DNA from 3 places in the Lysinibacillus sp. NPDC097279 genome. Region 3 is predicted to be linked to each of the others. Evidence: predicted binding sites of a transcription regulator. Region 3 holds the regulator's gene; each other region holds the start of a gene.
What was found. Region 3 encodes Rex, which represses fermentation and respiration genes when NADH is low (regulators of the CRP and FNR family bind a similar motif). Its sites were predicted from a motif close to TTGTGAAATATTTCACAA; they were not measured.
Positions count from the first base shown of each region.

Region 1: the regulator Rex is predicted to act here: its motif matches at 2,931-2,948, upstream of qoxA (cytochrome aa3 quinol oxidase subunit II).
Region 2: the regulator Rex is predicted to act here: its motif matches at 3,241-3,258, upstream of ACIQ1H_RS20095 (cytochrome ubiquinol oxidase subunit I).

Region 1 is NZ_JBIWDA010000001.1:302,373-307,459, forward strand. Features, by position in the region: gene qoxB (cytochrome aa3 quinol oxidase subunit I) at 1-1,781, opposite strand, end outside; gene qoxA (cytochrome aa3 quinol oxidase subunit II) at 1,809-2,747, opposite strand; gene ACIQ1H_RS01425 (DUF2785 domain-containing protein) at 3,519-4,361, opposite strand; gene ACIQ1H_RS01430 (hypothetical protein) at 4,629-5,087, opposite strand, start outside.
Region 2 is NZ_JBIWDA010000007.1:28,230-33,316, reverse strand. Features, by position in the region: gene rlmD (23S rRNA (uracil(1939)-C(5))-methyltransferase RlmD) at 1-297, opposite strand, end outside; gene cydS (cytochrome bd oxidase small subunit CydS family protein) at 486-608, opposite strand; gene ACIQ1H_RS20100 (cytochrome d ubiquinol oxidase subunit II) at 621-1,646, opposite strand; gene ACIQ1H_RS20095 (cytochrome ubiquinol oxidase subunit I) at 1,643-2,989, opposite strand; gene ACIQ1H_RS20090 (diacylglycerol kinase) at 3,348-4,262, opposite strand; gene ACIQ1H_RS20085 (thioredoxin family protein) at 4,439-4,999, opposite strand.
Region 3 is NZ_JBIWDA010000010.1:4,553-9,639, reverse strand. Features, by position in the region: gene groL (chaperonin GroEL) at 1-129, opposite strand, end outside; gene groES (co-chaperone GroES) at 186-470, opposite strand; gene ACIQ1H_RS21870 (CPBP family intramembrane glutamic endopeptidase) at 643-1,407, shown strand; gene tatC (twin-arginine translocase subunit TatC) at 1,445-2,266, opposite strand; gene ACIQ1H_RS21860 (twin-arginine translocase TatA/TatE family subunit) at 2,287-2,502, opposite strand; gene ACIQ1H_RS21855 (redox-sensing transcriptional repressor Rex) at 2,620-3,255, opposite strand; gene ACIQ1H_RS21850 (ABC transporter ATP-binding protein) at 3,692-5,087, shown strand, end outside.

The sequences.
Region 1 (5,087 bases), on a different contig from region 3:
AGGAATAAGAATCCACTTGTCCAGAAAGGAGTACCTGTGTTGTTAGGCATGTGGATTTTTTCAATTTTACCAGCAGTAATATCGCGACCTTCTTTTTTCGCGAACCAGAACTCGTCTAAACGTGACACGTTTGGTACTACTGCAAAGTTGTATTCAGGAACTGGAGAATGTGTAGCCCATTCTAATGAACGACCATCCCAAACATCTGCTTTCTCGTTACGAGGCATATGTTTCCAGCTGTAGTAAATGTTATAGCAAATTAACGCAAAGCCTACTGCAAGTCCAAGTGCACCGATGAACGATAGCATGTTTAATGGACCGTAACCAGTTGAAGCTGAGTAAGTGTACATACGACGTGCATAACCATCTAAACCTAAAATGAATAGAGGGAAGAATGTTACGTTAAAGCTGATAGCGATGAACCAGAAACCAGCTTTCCCTAATTTCTCATTTAAACGGAAACCGAACATTTTTGGCCACCAGAAATGGTAACCTGCAAGTACACCAAATACTGTACCTGGAATTAATACATAGTGGAAGTGGGCAACTAAGAACATCGTATTATGATATTGATAGTCGGCACTTGCCATTGCTAGCATTACACCTGTAACCCCACCAATTGTGAAGATCGGAATAAATGCAAGCGCATAAAGCATTGGGGTAGTGAATTGAATCTTACCGTGCCTCATTGTGAGCAACCAGTTAAACATCTTAACCCCAGTTGGAACAGCAATCGCCATTGTAGTAATAGAGAATACACTGTTTACCATAACGCCGTGACCCATTGTATAGAAGTGGTGGGCCCAAACTAAGAATGATAGTAATGAAATGACAACCATACTCATTACCATTGATTTGTAACCGTATAAGTTTTTACGTGCAAATGTTGCAATAACTTCTGAGAAAATACCGAACGCTGGTAGGATAACGATGTAAACCTCAGGATGTCCCCAAACCCAGAATAGGTTGGCCCAAAGCATGTCCATACCGCCGTCTGTCATTGCAAAGAATTTTGTACCGAATTGACGGTCTAACATCATTAAAGCAAGTGCGACAGTTAATACTGGGAACGCAAATACGATAATAACGTTTGTAATTAAAATTGACCAAGAGAACATTGGCATTTTCATTAATGTCATACCAGGAGCACGCATTTTAAAGATCGTTGTGATAAAGTTCACACCCGTCAATAACGTACCAATCCCTGATAATTGTAGTGCTAATGAATAGTAGTTGTTCCCAACAGTTGGACTGAATTCAGTACCTGATAATGGGAAGTAAGCTGTCCAACCTGCATCTGGTGAACCACCAATAATGAATGATAGGTTCAGCAAGCCACAACCTGCTGCGAATGCCCAGAAGCTGACTGCATTTAGACGTGGGAATGCAACGTCACGTGCACCGATTTGTAATGGAATAACAATGTTCATTAAACCGATAACAAATGGCATCGCCATAAATAAAATCATGATTAAACCATGTGTAGTGAAAATTTCGTTATAATGTTGTGCATCAAGAAGTCCGTTATCAGGAACGGCTGTTTGTGCACGCATTAAAAGTGCGTCGATACCACCGCGGAATAGCATTAATAGTGCTACGGCGATATACATAATACCGATCTTTTTATGATCGACTGTTGATAGCCAGTTTTTATAGAAGTAGCCCCATTTTTTAAAATAAGTAAGGCCTGCTACGACAACAACTGCACCAACTACGATACTGATAGCTGCCGCTAAAATCATCGGTTCTTGCAGTGGATGGAATAATTCTTCCATACTCATAGGATGCGCTCCTTTCAAATTTGAAAATTAGTGTGAATGTGTTGAATCGGCATCAGTTGAATGGTCCATATCTTCATGGTTCATGTCTTCATCAGACATATCCATGTCGCTATGATCCATACCCCCCATATCCATATCACCATGTGCCATTGGTGCTGGGCTGAAATCTAAGTGAGTAGATGAGTAGCTTGAACGACCTACATGTTCAGCTGCTAATAATTCTTTGAATTTCTCTTCAGTTAATGGTTTTTCGTTCGCTTTTACGTCCTTAACCCATTGATCGAAGTCTGCTTGAGTCATAGATTGAGCTTCAAATTCCATTTCCGCAAATCCACGACCGTTAAAGTTAGAGTTACGACCCATGAAAGAGCCAACTTCATCTGCTGCAAGGTGAATAGTTGTTAACATGTCACTCATTGCATATTTTTGACCAGCTAACTGTGGAATCCAGAAACTTGTGATTGGTCCGAATGAATACAATTTGAATTCAATAGGACGATCAGTTGGAATGTTTACATAGTTCACAGTTTCAATACCCTCTTCTGGATAGCTAAAATGCCATTTCCAGTTTGAAGATGCTGCATAAATAACAAGTGGTTCTTTATTGTCATAACCTTCTGGTGTTGTTTCTACCGTACTAGTTGTTTTAACAGTAACAATTGCTAGGAATGCTACGATAATAATAGGAATAACTGTCCACGTAATTTCAAGTACGTGACTACCTTCTTCATGAGGTGGCTCATAATCGGCAGATGCTTTAGATGCGCGGTATTTTGTTAGCATAAACGCAAAAAGCACATACACGACTAGTAAAATAACTGCCATTGTAATAATGGATAAAATAATTGTGTTTGATAATGTTTGAGCATTCGGTCCTTTTGGATTGAAAACTGTTAATGGTTCACAACCAGAAAGGATTGCGATAGCACCAAATGCTAAAAACATTAAGCTTAATTTTTTATTCATGTTTGACTCCTTTCTATAAAACGGCTATTCATAAATTTAATGTGTAGTAGTATTGATTCACATTTATAAATAGTGGGTATTGAGGTCACCTCTTTTATCTGTTGTACCAATCAAGTACAGTTGCATTTACAATGACAATGGCATGGTTCGATATGAAGCATAATGTCTAGTATTTGATTGGTCTGGTGCAAGCGTTCACATACATGATGATTAATGCACCATAAATTGGACAAAATTTCAATGTCGATGGTCGCATCATGTCTTTGTTTGCATATAGGATTATACGCCCGCTTCACTAAAAAAAAAAATAATTAATTATAAATATGATAATGAAATGGGGTTGAATATGAACATTTTTTGAACAAAAAAAGCTATTTCACTATTGGTATTTTTAGGTTTTGTTAATTTAACACTGTATAAACGTTGAAAATACTGAGTTTATCGTATTTAACTAAGTAAATGTTTTTTTTGTGAAAAATTCTATTTCACATTTTAGACGATGATTTGTAATAAAATCCTTGACCTACCTCTGTTTTCAATTCTTTTTAGTTGCGTTTTTTTAAAAAAAGGAGTATATAAAAAGACAGTTTTTCAAAGAATAAAGGATAAATTTTCTATGTAAGGAATGATTAGAGAGGGGATATTGGAACAATGATAAAATTATGTTAACATAATTAAGCGCTTTCAAAATTTAACAGAAATTAGTATACCAATATTGATGTTCGTCTAAACAAAAGAACATCCAATGTGAATTGGATGTTCTTTCATTAGTTAAGAACCGAGCTTCAGCCACTTTGCTACCTGAATATAAAGTGTATTTTGAAGTTTAGGTGCTAGATTATTCATTTTTAAAGCGAAGTACAATGTTTTCATCGTATTTAAAGTGCAAGTACGGCCGCTAAAAAAGCTTTCGTTATAGCCTTGTGTTACTAAATGTATTTCGAATTTATCAAAAGTTTGCTCCACCCATTCCGTTAAGGCTTCTTCAGAATAGTCCCTTGCTAATAATGCTTCAATAATATTGACAAAGCGTTCTTCCTCATCGTTAACATAGACAACATCTTTCCAAGTTGCTAATTTCAGTGCATGTAAGATGGAAGGTGCATGTTGCAAGTCAAATTTAGGATGTTTAATTGTCATGGCGGCTAAATCAGCCCCATGTGCAATGCTATGTGCCCAACCTTTGCCTTCAACATGTCCTCTTGTATCCTTCTCAAGTAATAAATAACGACCAATTTTTTTAAAGAAAGTGTCCAAGCTTGCATCATTTAAAATAAGGAGCTCGCTATCTTTTGCAAGAATGCTAGCAACAAGTAACGCTGAAAAGGAGCGAGTAAATACACTATCTCCCGTTTGTTCCCCAATGTTTGCATATAAGAAATCGTCACCTGTTGCCGTATCGAACAAATATTGGAGTTGCTGTGAACTTAGTAAGTTATCACTAAGCAGGTCGATAAATGTTCGATATATCAAATGGTCACGTAGCTGCTCATCAATAGAACCGATATGTGTTAACATTTCCTTCAATAGCCAATCACCTTCTTTTTCAAAAAAAGCTTGTTTTTCAGTAGGTGTCATTGAAGAAAATGTTTTTAATGCTTCTTTTATATCCATGTTAGTTGCCTCCAATAATAAATCTATTTTTTCATTATACCTTCTTTACTAAAGAAATTTGTCAGAAGTGAATTTTTTAATGGTTACTTTGTTAATTGCAATACCGAAATCAATAGAAAGCTGATATGATAAAAGCGCAACGAATGAGGGAATGGTTTTTGATTCACAATAAAAAGACATACTTAATTAAGTATGCCTGAGACAAAATAGTTTATTTGTTAGTCAATTTTATAAGCATGTATTACATAAAAAATTTTGTTTAGCTTCCTATAATATAACAGCGGACTTTATGCCAAGTGGCCATTCGATATAGGAGTTTTGATTCGTTTTTAATTCAACGAGAATACTCGCATTTTTGATGGCATCTAAAAGCCACTCACTATAATAAAGTGTAGGGTTAGGATGTTGTAAAATGCGTTCCATATCTTTTGTATCAATATGAAGAAGCTTATAGTTGCATTCAATGTGAACACTTTGGGGAATAATATAAAGTGACTCTTGATGATGCCCAATTGAGATGGATCCAGGTATAGTTCCATGAATACTCGAAATATGGGTTGTTGCTTCTTTCGAAAACATATTAATTTTTGTTCGCGTGAAAAATTCGAAGTCAATTGAATAATCTTGTAACGGACCATGTGCTGTTGTAATTGATATAACTTTAATTGATAGTGCCTCGAAAGCAGGGGAGATGCGACTATCGAATTCAATGATTGTATCCATTAA
Region 2 (5,087 bases), on a different contig from region 3:
TTCCTTCCACTTTAACTGCCCCTCGTAGGATAGATGCTGTAACTGACAGCCACCGCATTGCTTAAAATAATCGCATGGTGCATCTACTCGATCTGGTGACGGTTTAATAATTTCCTTCACTTTTGCAAAGCCATAATTTTTTAACGTTTTTAAAACGTGTACTTCTGCTGTTTCATTCGGTAATGCACCTTGAATAAATAATGGATAGCCATCGACTTTTGCGACACCATTGCCATCATGTGTTAAATCTTCTATATAAACTGTAAGTTGGTCATTCTTTTTTACGGGTGCTGACATTCGTACATCCTCCATTTCAATCTTCTTATTGTAGCATGTGATAGCGGAGGAAAAAAGAACAAGGCATGAAATTATCATGCTATTCTGCCTGAAACACCATGACTCGCAATGTGAATGAACTCCCCGTTTTCCTTAGCGTATCTTCAATTGATCAATAGTTTTAGCCTATACAGTGTAAAAAAGAGCCGCTATTCGCGACTCTTTCTCTTATTGTTCCTTACATAATCATCTTTTGGTGCCCACCAAAACATAATGATAATACTAATAATAACTACTATAAATGGTGCATAAAACATTTCAATTTTTTCCATCGCTGTAACCTCCTATGCATGATGGTCTTCTTTCCCTGTCACATAATTTTTGTTAAATAAGAATAGTTTCAACAATAAATAGAGTGAAGGCAGAAGCAGGCATAATCCTAAAACGAATACGATGACTAACGCAATGGCCATTTGTGTATTTGTAAAGCTGTCGTAGATTGTTAAATATGGATACAGTAAATATGGGTATTGCGCAATACCATAAGCAAAAAATGCTACCGCGAATTGTGCGATTAATAATCCTACAGCAAGCCCATAATTTTTTCGCATCCATAGCAATATGACCGTGATAATAAATAATACTGCTGAAATGGCAAACATCCACCATAAGTTGACCATATGCTGATAGCTTTCTGGGTTAATGGATTTCATCTCATACATAATGCCCAGTGCACTAATCATTAATGGTGCAGCCCAAATTAATGCATATTTTCGCATTAAATTTGTTGCCTCTACATCGGTTGCTTTATGTGCATACCACGTTAAAAATACTGCGGATATATAAAGGACAGCTGCTATGCTTAGTACGACAATACTCCAAGCAAATGTACTCGTATATAGTGTCCAATAATTTAATACTGGTTGCCCTTCCACCATATCCACATAGCCACCACCTGCAATAGCAAATACTACAGAAAGTGATGCTGGAATCAGTAAACCAGTTAAGCCATATGTCAGTGAATACCCGATATGTCCACGTGCACCATACGATTCAAAGGCATAGTACGAGCCACGAATCGCCAGTAGCACTAATGAAATACTAACTGGCACAAGCAAAATCGTGCCATAATAAAATGCTGTTTGAGGGAAAAATCCTACAATCCCTACAAAGAAAAATACTAAAAAGACATTCGTTACTTCCCATACAGGCGATAAATATCGTTTAATAATATTCGTTATGATATGGTTTTTCCCAATAAGGAGACTGTACGCATTGAAAAAACCTGCACCAAAATCAATGGATGCGATCATCACATAACCAAAAAGGAAAATCCACAATACTGAAATCCCTAATACTTCTAATGTCATATGATGTCACCGCCCTTTTCTGTATTGCGATCTTCAATTTCTCGCTCAATCGGGTTCTTTTTAAACATTCGAATTAATACGACAGTACTACCAACTCCAAGTACGGCGTACACACCAGAGAATAACAGCATCATTAAATCGACGTGATCGCTCGTTGTAGCTCCCTCTGGTGTTCGCATAATACCGTATAATATCCATGGTTGACGTCCAACCTCTGCAAGCCACCAGCCTGCTTCAATGGCAATTATGGACAGTGGTGCACCCGCAACGATAACCCATCTAAACCATCTAGAATGAATAAACTGCCAACCTCTTGGTTTACCTACTACGTAAAGTAATGATACTAAAACCATGAACATGCCGATAAAGACCATGATGTTAAACAGATAGTGGATATAGAGTGGTGGTCGGTCTTCCTCCGCAAATTGATCTAAACCGATTACTTCTGCATTTGGATTATTACGTGCAAGTATACTTAATGCATATGGAACTTTTATAGCATACTTCACCTCTTCGCCATCCAATACACCTAGTAATATAAGCGATGCTTTATCTGTTGTTTCAAAATGCCATTCTGCTGCAGCTAATTTTTCTGGTTGGTATTCCGCTAAGTATTTACCTGAGAAATCTCCTATAATGGCTGCTGCAATGGACGAAACTAAGCCAATTTTCATTAGTAAAAATAATGATTTTTTATGATAAATATGATCTGAGCCTCTAAGCATACGATAACCTGCGATTGCTGCCAACACAAATGCGGATGTCATGTATGCGGTTACAAGCACGTGCGCGACTTTAGTGGGCATTGCTGGGTTAAACATTGCTAGAAATGGTTGAATATTAATAAGCTGACCGTCCACTATGTCAAAGCCTTGTGGTGCGTTCATAAAGGCGTTGACGATTGTTATAAAAACGGCAGACATCGATGCACCTACAGCAACAGGTATTAGAAGGAGCATATGTTTTTTCTGACTATCGAAACGATCCCAAGTATATAAGTAGATACCTAAGAAAATGGCTTCAAAGAAGAATGCAAAGGTTTCCATAAAGAGTGGTAATGCTATAGTTTGCCCTGCAAGTTGCATAAAATTCGGCCATAGTAACGATAATTGTAAACCGATTGCTGTACCTGTAACGACCCCTACAGCAACGGTAATGACGAAACCTCGTGCCCAACGTCGTGCCATTAATATATAATGCTCATCATTCTTTTTATAACCAGTCCATTGCGCAATCATAATCATTAACGGCACGCCGACACCAATCGTTGCATAAATGATGTGGAACGATAACGTAAGCTCTGTTAATGCACGACTCCAAAAGACTGCTGATTCATTAATCATCTTATTGCCCTCCTAACTACCGAATATTCTTCCAAGTATGGAAAGTAGCATGATAATCGCAACACCAAAGCTTAACCAGATAAGCTTTCTTTCCTGTGACTTATACACATTGCACCACTTCCTTTCCCTTATCCCTACCCATATTTTCTACTATTTCAACGCAAAAAACCTTTATAATGGACCGAAACTTCGGCCTAATATAAAGGTTTCAAATATTGTTCATTTAATATACGTATATTCGCCAAACATTTTTCTTAATTCGTTCACAATCCCAATTACCGAGGAGATTATTAACAAATAAGTGTAAAAACGCTAAAATTATTCACTCTTATCTTCCAATTGTTCCATATGATGAAATTTAAATACGATCTTCCTCACGAATGTCTTCAAGTGGTACAAAAAGTTCAATATGGCGTTTTAAGTTTTCAAATGTAGCAGGCGCATCTCCACCATACTCGCCATCTAGATTTAAATGCACTTCGTTTTCCGTCGTAACTTTTACAACACTTGCCTTTTTATAAATAACACGATCATCCTTTAAATGTTCCCCTCGTAACGCCATTGCCGCAAGTTGAATAAATTCTGGAAGACTCACTTTTTTCAATACTAATAAAGTGAAGTAGCCATCATTTATGCTTGCATCTGGTGCAAGCTTTTCAAAGCCTCCTACAGAATTCGTTAAGCCACATAAAAACATCATTGCATCTCCATCAAATACTTCACCATCATATTCAATACGCATATGTGATGCCTTAATGGAAGGGATCATTTCAACTGCTTTTAAATAATAAGCTAACTGCCCTAGCATCGTTTTCATTTTGCTTGGCACTTCGTATGTTAGCTCAGTAATACGTCCCCCAGCAGCGATATTGATGAAATAGCGTTCTCCATTTAACAATCCAACATCAACTGGTAAGGTATCGCCTTTAATAATAATATCAACGGCTTCATCAATATTTCGTGGAATATGGACAGCACGTGCAAAATCATTCGTTGTCCCCATTGGAATTAGGCCAATCTTCGGACGCTTTTCGAATTGGGCTACACCAGAAACAACCTCATTTAACGTACCATCTCCACCAACTGCTATGATAATATCAAATCCACGTTCTACTGCGTTTTTTGCTGCTTCTATAGCATCGCCTTCACAAGTTGTTGCGTGACAAGATGTCTCATAGCCTGCTACCTCTAGTTTCTCCAATACTTCTGGTAGATGCTTTTTAAACGCTTCTCGCCCAGATGTAGGATTATAAATGATTCTTGCTCGTTTCATAACATACCTTCCTGCTTCATAAGATTCTAATACTTTCAACGAATAAACCATTGAAATGTTGCACAGATGATTTCATGCGAAGTACTACGCCTTGCAACTCAAATTACACCATATGCTTTTAATACGCCAAAATAAACACGTATTGTACGTTACAGCTTTAATTAAGCAATGCCAGATTATTGCAATGCTACTGTGACATGTTTCTTGAAATCCTCGTATACATATGTCCAATTTTGTTTGTTCGTAATATTATCTTCGCGAATTTCACTGTAAAGTGCTTTTTGTGCGTCCTCAAACGTTGGATCTTCTTTGTCTGGTAATGTCGCTCTTTTCTTCACAACAATATCCTGTAATTCAGGCGCACGTGGTCCCCATTTTCCTATAACCTGACCTGCTTCATTTAATAAAATATACATTGGAATTGCACGGCCACCGTTTGTTAAATAACGGTCAATTAAATCTGTATCTGCATCACGTAATACTGTGCGCATATCTAATCCAGCTGCCTCTGCAACACGGCGAATAATCGGATTATTTAACATCGCATCACCGCACCAATCTTCAGTAATTGTTAAAATTTTCGGTTGCTTGTCCTTCAATAAAGCTACAAAACCATCATTCATTGGCACTTCAAAGCCATCATAAATTCGGAAGCTGTCTTCTTTAAGTGTTGTCATATTGTCCATATATTGTTGAATTGAAATGGCTTCTTCAAAATATTGTTGTTCAGTTTTCATATACTTATCCCCTTTTTTAGTGAAGTGATTGTTCTATTCTATATTTTGCTATGAATACTCTTTTTAGACAACTATTTAGTGTTATACG
Region 3 (5,087 bases):
GAATTTTTTTTCTAAAACGACGTTACGACCTTTAGGACCTAATGTCACTTTTACTGCATTTGCTAATTTATCTACACCTTGAAGCATTAATGCACGAGCTTCTTCTGAGAATTTAATATCTTTTGCCATTTGAATTTACCCTCCTGAAATGGAATATTCGTTAAGCCTAATTAATATAATAACTATTATTCAATAATTGCAAGAATATCACTTTCACGTAAGATTAAGTATTCATTGCCTTCATATTTAACTTCTGTACCTGAGTATTTAGAGAAAATAATGTGGTCGTCAACTTTAACGTCAAGCTCTACACGTTGTCCGTTTTCTAATATACGACCTGTCCCAACTGCTACTACTTTACCCTCTTGTGGTTTTTCTTTTGCAGAGTCTGGTAGTACAATTCCAAATGCAGACTTTTCCTCTACCTCGATTAGTTCGATGACAATACGATCTCCTAGTGGTCTTAACAAGTGAAACAACCTCCTATTAATTAAATATTTCTTATATGTTTATTAGCACTCTATATCAACGAGTGCTAATACATTTATTATGATAATCAATCAACTGTCTTTTTGCAAGCCAGAACTACGAAAAATTTTGTTTTCTTTCCATATTCCTCTACAATAGAAAGGTAGCTTATGAATGGAAAGGATTTTGACTGTGAATAATACTTTAAAAAACGTACAGCATAAAAAAACCGCTCTCTATGTTTTAATCGTTTACATTATCATGCAATTATCAGGCAAATGGTTACTTTTACCGTTTCATAAATTCGTGATGAGTACAACAGGTTTACCTCCTGAGCAAGCGGCCCCTATTACACAAGGCTGGTATATCGCTCTCAGCTTTGCCATTGCATTAGTTTTAAGTTTGATTTTAACTACTCGCGATAAAGCGTTTTGGAATATCTATCAAGGTAAAAAAGAGTCTATTCCCCTTACAATCTTATGGGGTGTCCTAGGTTTCTTCCTTGTGTTCTTTGGACAAATGATTGGTGCTGCTATTGAAATGGCTGTATTCGGGATCGAGGGTGGCTCAGAAAACACCGCTGATATAGTGGCGATAGCAAAAGGTGCTCCAATTGCCATTTTAGCGATTGTTGTTTTTGGCCCAATTTTAGAGGAATTCGTCTTCCGTCGTGTTATTTTCGGCTCGCTCGTCCAAACGACTAATTTCTGGGTGGCAGCCATTGTCAGTGCTATTTTCTTTGCGATAATTCATTTCGATTTCTCACATATTCTGTTGTATACCATATGTGGTCTAATCTTTGCTTTCTTATACCACAAAACAAAACGGATTTGGACATCGATTATTGCCCATGTCATGCTGAACGGCTTCGTAACACTCGTACAATTTAACGCAGAACCGCTGCAAAAGTTTTTAGAAGAACTGCAAAAAATGCAATAAAAAAAGAGCTAGATGTGAAAACATCTAGCTCTTTTTATTAGTCATTTAATTCTTCAATTTGTCGTCGCTGCTCAGCTAACAAACGCTCAACTTGCTCGCGTTCTGCTTCTTTACGCTCTTCCTCTAAAAGTAATGCCTCGGCTTGTAAAAACTTTCGATAGCCTCTGCGTGCTATGATAATACTAACCTCATAAATTACAAATAGCGGAATTGCTACGATAACGTTTGAAATAAAATCTGGAGGTGCAAGAAATACCGCAATAACGACTAACCCGAAATATGCATATTTTCTGAATTTCACCATCAGTTCAGGATTTAATATACCTAAACGCGCTAAAAATAACGTCACTACAGGTAACTGAAAAATGATTCCAAACGGCATGACTAAACGAAATAAAAATGAAAAATATTCGTTAATGCCAATTGTTTGCTGTATTTCTAATTCTGTAGATAAACCCATCATAAAGTGCATGACATATGGGAATAAAACATAATAAGAAAATGAAGCTCCTGCTAAAAATAGAAAAAACGAATATGGAATATATTTTAAAGTAGCCTTACGTTCTGTCTCATGTAAACCTGGTGTAATAAACAACCAAAGTTGATGAAGAAGCAATGGTGAACTTATCACAAATGCGATTGCAACCGTCACTTGTAAATATACGACAAGTGGATCGGTCACTTTAAATGCATTTAAAGTTAGTTGCTCCGCTTCTTTACTATATTGAATATGTTTAATAAGTGGTTCGGCTAGATAAAAGCCAACTATAAGTGCAATAACAAAGAAAACAGCGCAAATAAAGAGCCGTTTTCTTAGTTCTTCTAAATGCTCTACAACTGTTAATTCTCTTGGATTCATATTAAATTGACATCCTTAACTTACTTAACGTTATCATTTTCTTTATGTTCAATTATTTTCTTTTTTGTATCATCATCGTCATCAGCTAAACCTTTTGTTGCATTTTTAAATTCGCGAAGTGTAGAACCCATTGCTTTACCTAGCTCAGGTAATTTCTTTGGTCCGAATATTAAAATTGCAACCACACCGATAATAACTAGGCTAACTGGTGTGAAAGCACTTAAGTGCACAACCATTGCAGCCACCTCCTCTTATATATATATCATTTTAACTTAAATTTTTTCGTTTGGCGAATTTATTTCAATAGTTTAAACACCATCATTTGTAACAGTTTACAAATTTGTGAATGCCCTTTATTTATCACTATTTCGGATTAAGTAAATAAGCGCTTGTAATTCTACCGACAAATCTATCGTTAATAATTTCATAGTATCCGGTACGGTAATACGCTCTGGTGTAAAGTTTAAAATGCCTTTTGCATTCATTGCAGCTAAACGATCCGCCATCTTCTGAGCCGAGCGTGAAGATACAGTTAAAATAGCAAGGTCTGCTCCATATTCAGCGTACTTTTCTTCTAATAAATCGGGATGATACACAGGAATATTGCTTATCATTTTCCCTTCCTTTGGTGCCTTTGAGTCAAATGCAACTACAATATGCGTGTTATGATTTTTTTGGAAATTATACTTTAAAAATGCATTCCCTAAGTTCCCCACACCGATTAACGCTACTTTTGTTGTTTCATGCTGATCAAGTGTTTGGCTAAAAAACTTCAATAGATGCTGAACATCATAGCCATATCCCTTTTTGCCAAGCGCACCGAAATAAGAAAAATCACGACGAATCGTTGCAGAATCGATTTTCATCGCCTCGCTCAATTCCTTCGATGAAATACGTTCCATTCCTTCTTGCGCAAAGTTTTGGATAAATCGATAGTAAAGAGGAAGTCTTTTCGTTGTGGCTTGTGGAATTTTTACTTCTTGTTTCAAACTTTTTCCTCCTTATAAACACATCAAATTCACCTAAGCGTATTTGAATACTCATTTTGAAACATGCTTATATGAATCAGTTACATCTCTCAGCGTATTTGCGTCTCATAATTTTTTGTGAGCATGTTTAAAAGGCTCCCCATAAAATCTAGGGCATTCGCTGGCTGTTAACTTGATTCAGACGGGTTTCAACCCACACTGAGTTCAATGCATATTTAATATTCATCTTCCACTTCTATAAATGGATGACTTCTGCTAAAGCGCGTTAATATTATCACATCAACTGGAGGATTTCCCTTTAGTTAACTGCGCGTTTTACGCCACTAACTAAAGAGAAATCGTTTCAATCTTACATGACAGCTTAGAATAAGTAAAGCACTGGCATTGCAAGCAATTCCGTCATCCTTTACACTAAGAAAGAATTGAGGTGTCAAGAATGATTGTATTACAAGTCAATCAACTATATAAATCCTTTATTGCAGATGAAATTTTAAGTGGTGTCAAACTAGAAGTCCAACACCGTGATCGCGTAGCATTAGTCGGACGTAACGGAGCTGGTAAATCCACTTTACTAAAAATCATCGCTGGGCAATTGTCATATGATTCTGGCGATATTATTATTCCGAAGGGCGTACAAGTTGGCTATTTAGAACAACATGCGGGTCTAAATTCAACTTTATCAATTTGGGACGAAATGATGACAATTTTCGAACCGCTTCTTGGACAAGAAAAAACATTACGTTCGCTTGAACAGCAAATGGCTGATCCAGCGGTTTACGAAAAGCCAGAAATGTATGCAAAGGTCATGTCCGAATATGACCAATTACAGCATGATTTTAAAGATGCAGGCGGCTATCAATACGAATCTGATACGCGCTCTGTTCTTCATGGTATGCAATTTTACCCAGAGGATTATGAAAAAGCAATTAGCTCATTATCAGGTGGTCAACGAACTCGTTTAGCTCTTGCTAAGCTTCTATTAAGTAAGCCAGACTTATTAATTCTCGACGAGCCAACAAACCATTTAGATATTGAAACACTTTCTTGGTTAGAGACTTATTTAAAAGGCTATGAAGGTGCTATTTTAATCGTATCCCATGACCGTTACTTTTTAGACCAAGTTGTCTCTATCGTCTATGAAGTTTCTCGTCATCGCGTTACGAAATATACTGGAAACTACAGTGCTTATTTAGACGAAAAGGCGAAAACCTATGAGCGCGATGTCAAAATGTTTGAACGCCAGCAAGATGAGAAAGCAAAACTTGAGGATTTTATTCAAAAAAACATAGCCCGTGCCTCTACGACAAAAATGGCACAAAGCCGACGCAAAATGCTTGAACGTACAGAATGGATGGACTCTCCTGACGGTAACGAAAAATCAGCTAGCTTTGGCTTTACGATAGAGCGACAAAGTGGCAATGATGTGCTCTCCATTGACTCCTTAGCTGTCGGCTACGGTGACAAGCAAATATCTAGTGGTATCTCACTACGAACGTTTCGAGAAGATCGCATAGCACTAGTAGGGCCTAACGGTGTTGGTAAATCGACATTATTAAAAACGATTGTCAAAGACCTGTCCCCACTTGCTGGAGAAATACGTTATGGAACTAATGTGCAAATTGGCTATTACGATCAAGAACAGGCAAAGCTGTCGAGCAATAAAAGTGTTTTAAAAGAGCTATGGGATGAATGGCCCTTAATGAATGAAAAAGACATTCGCACTGTACTTGGCCGCTTTTTATTCAGTGGAGAAGATGTGGATAAAGCCGTCAATTCTTTATCTGGTGGTGAGAAGGCTCGCCTTGCATTAGCAAAGTTAATGATGCAAAAGG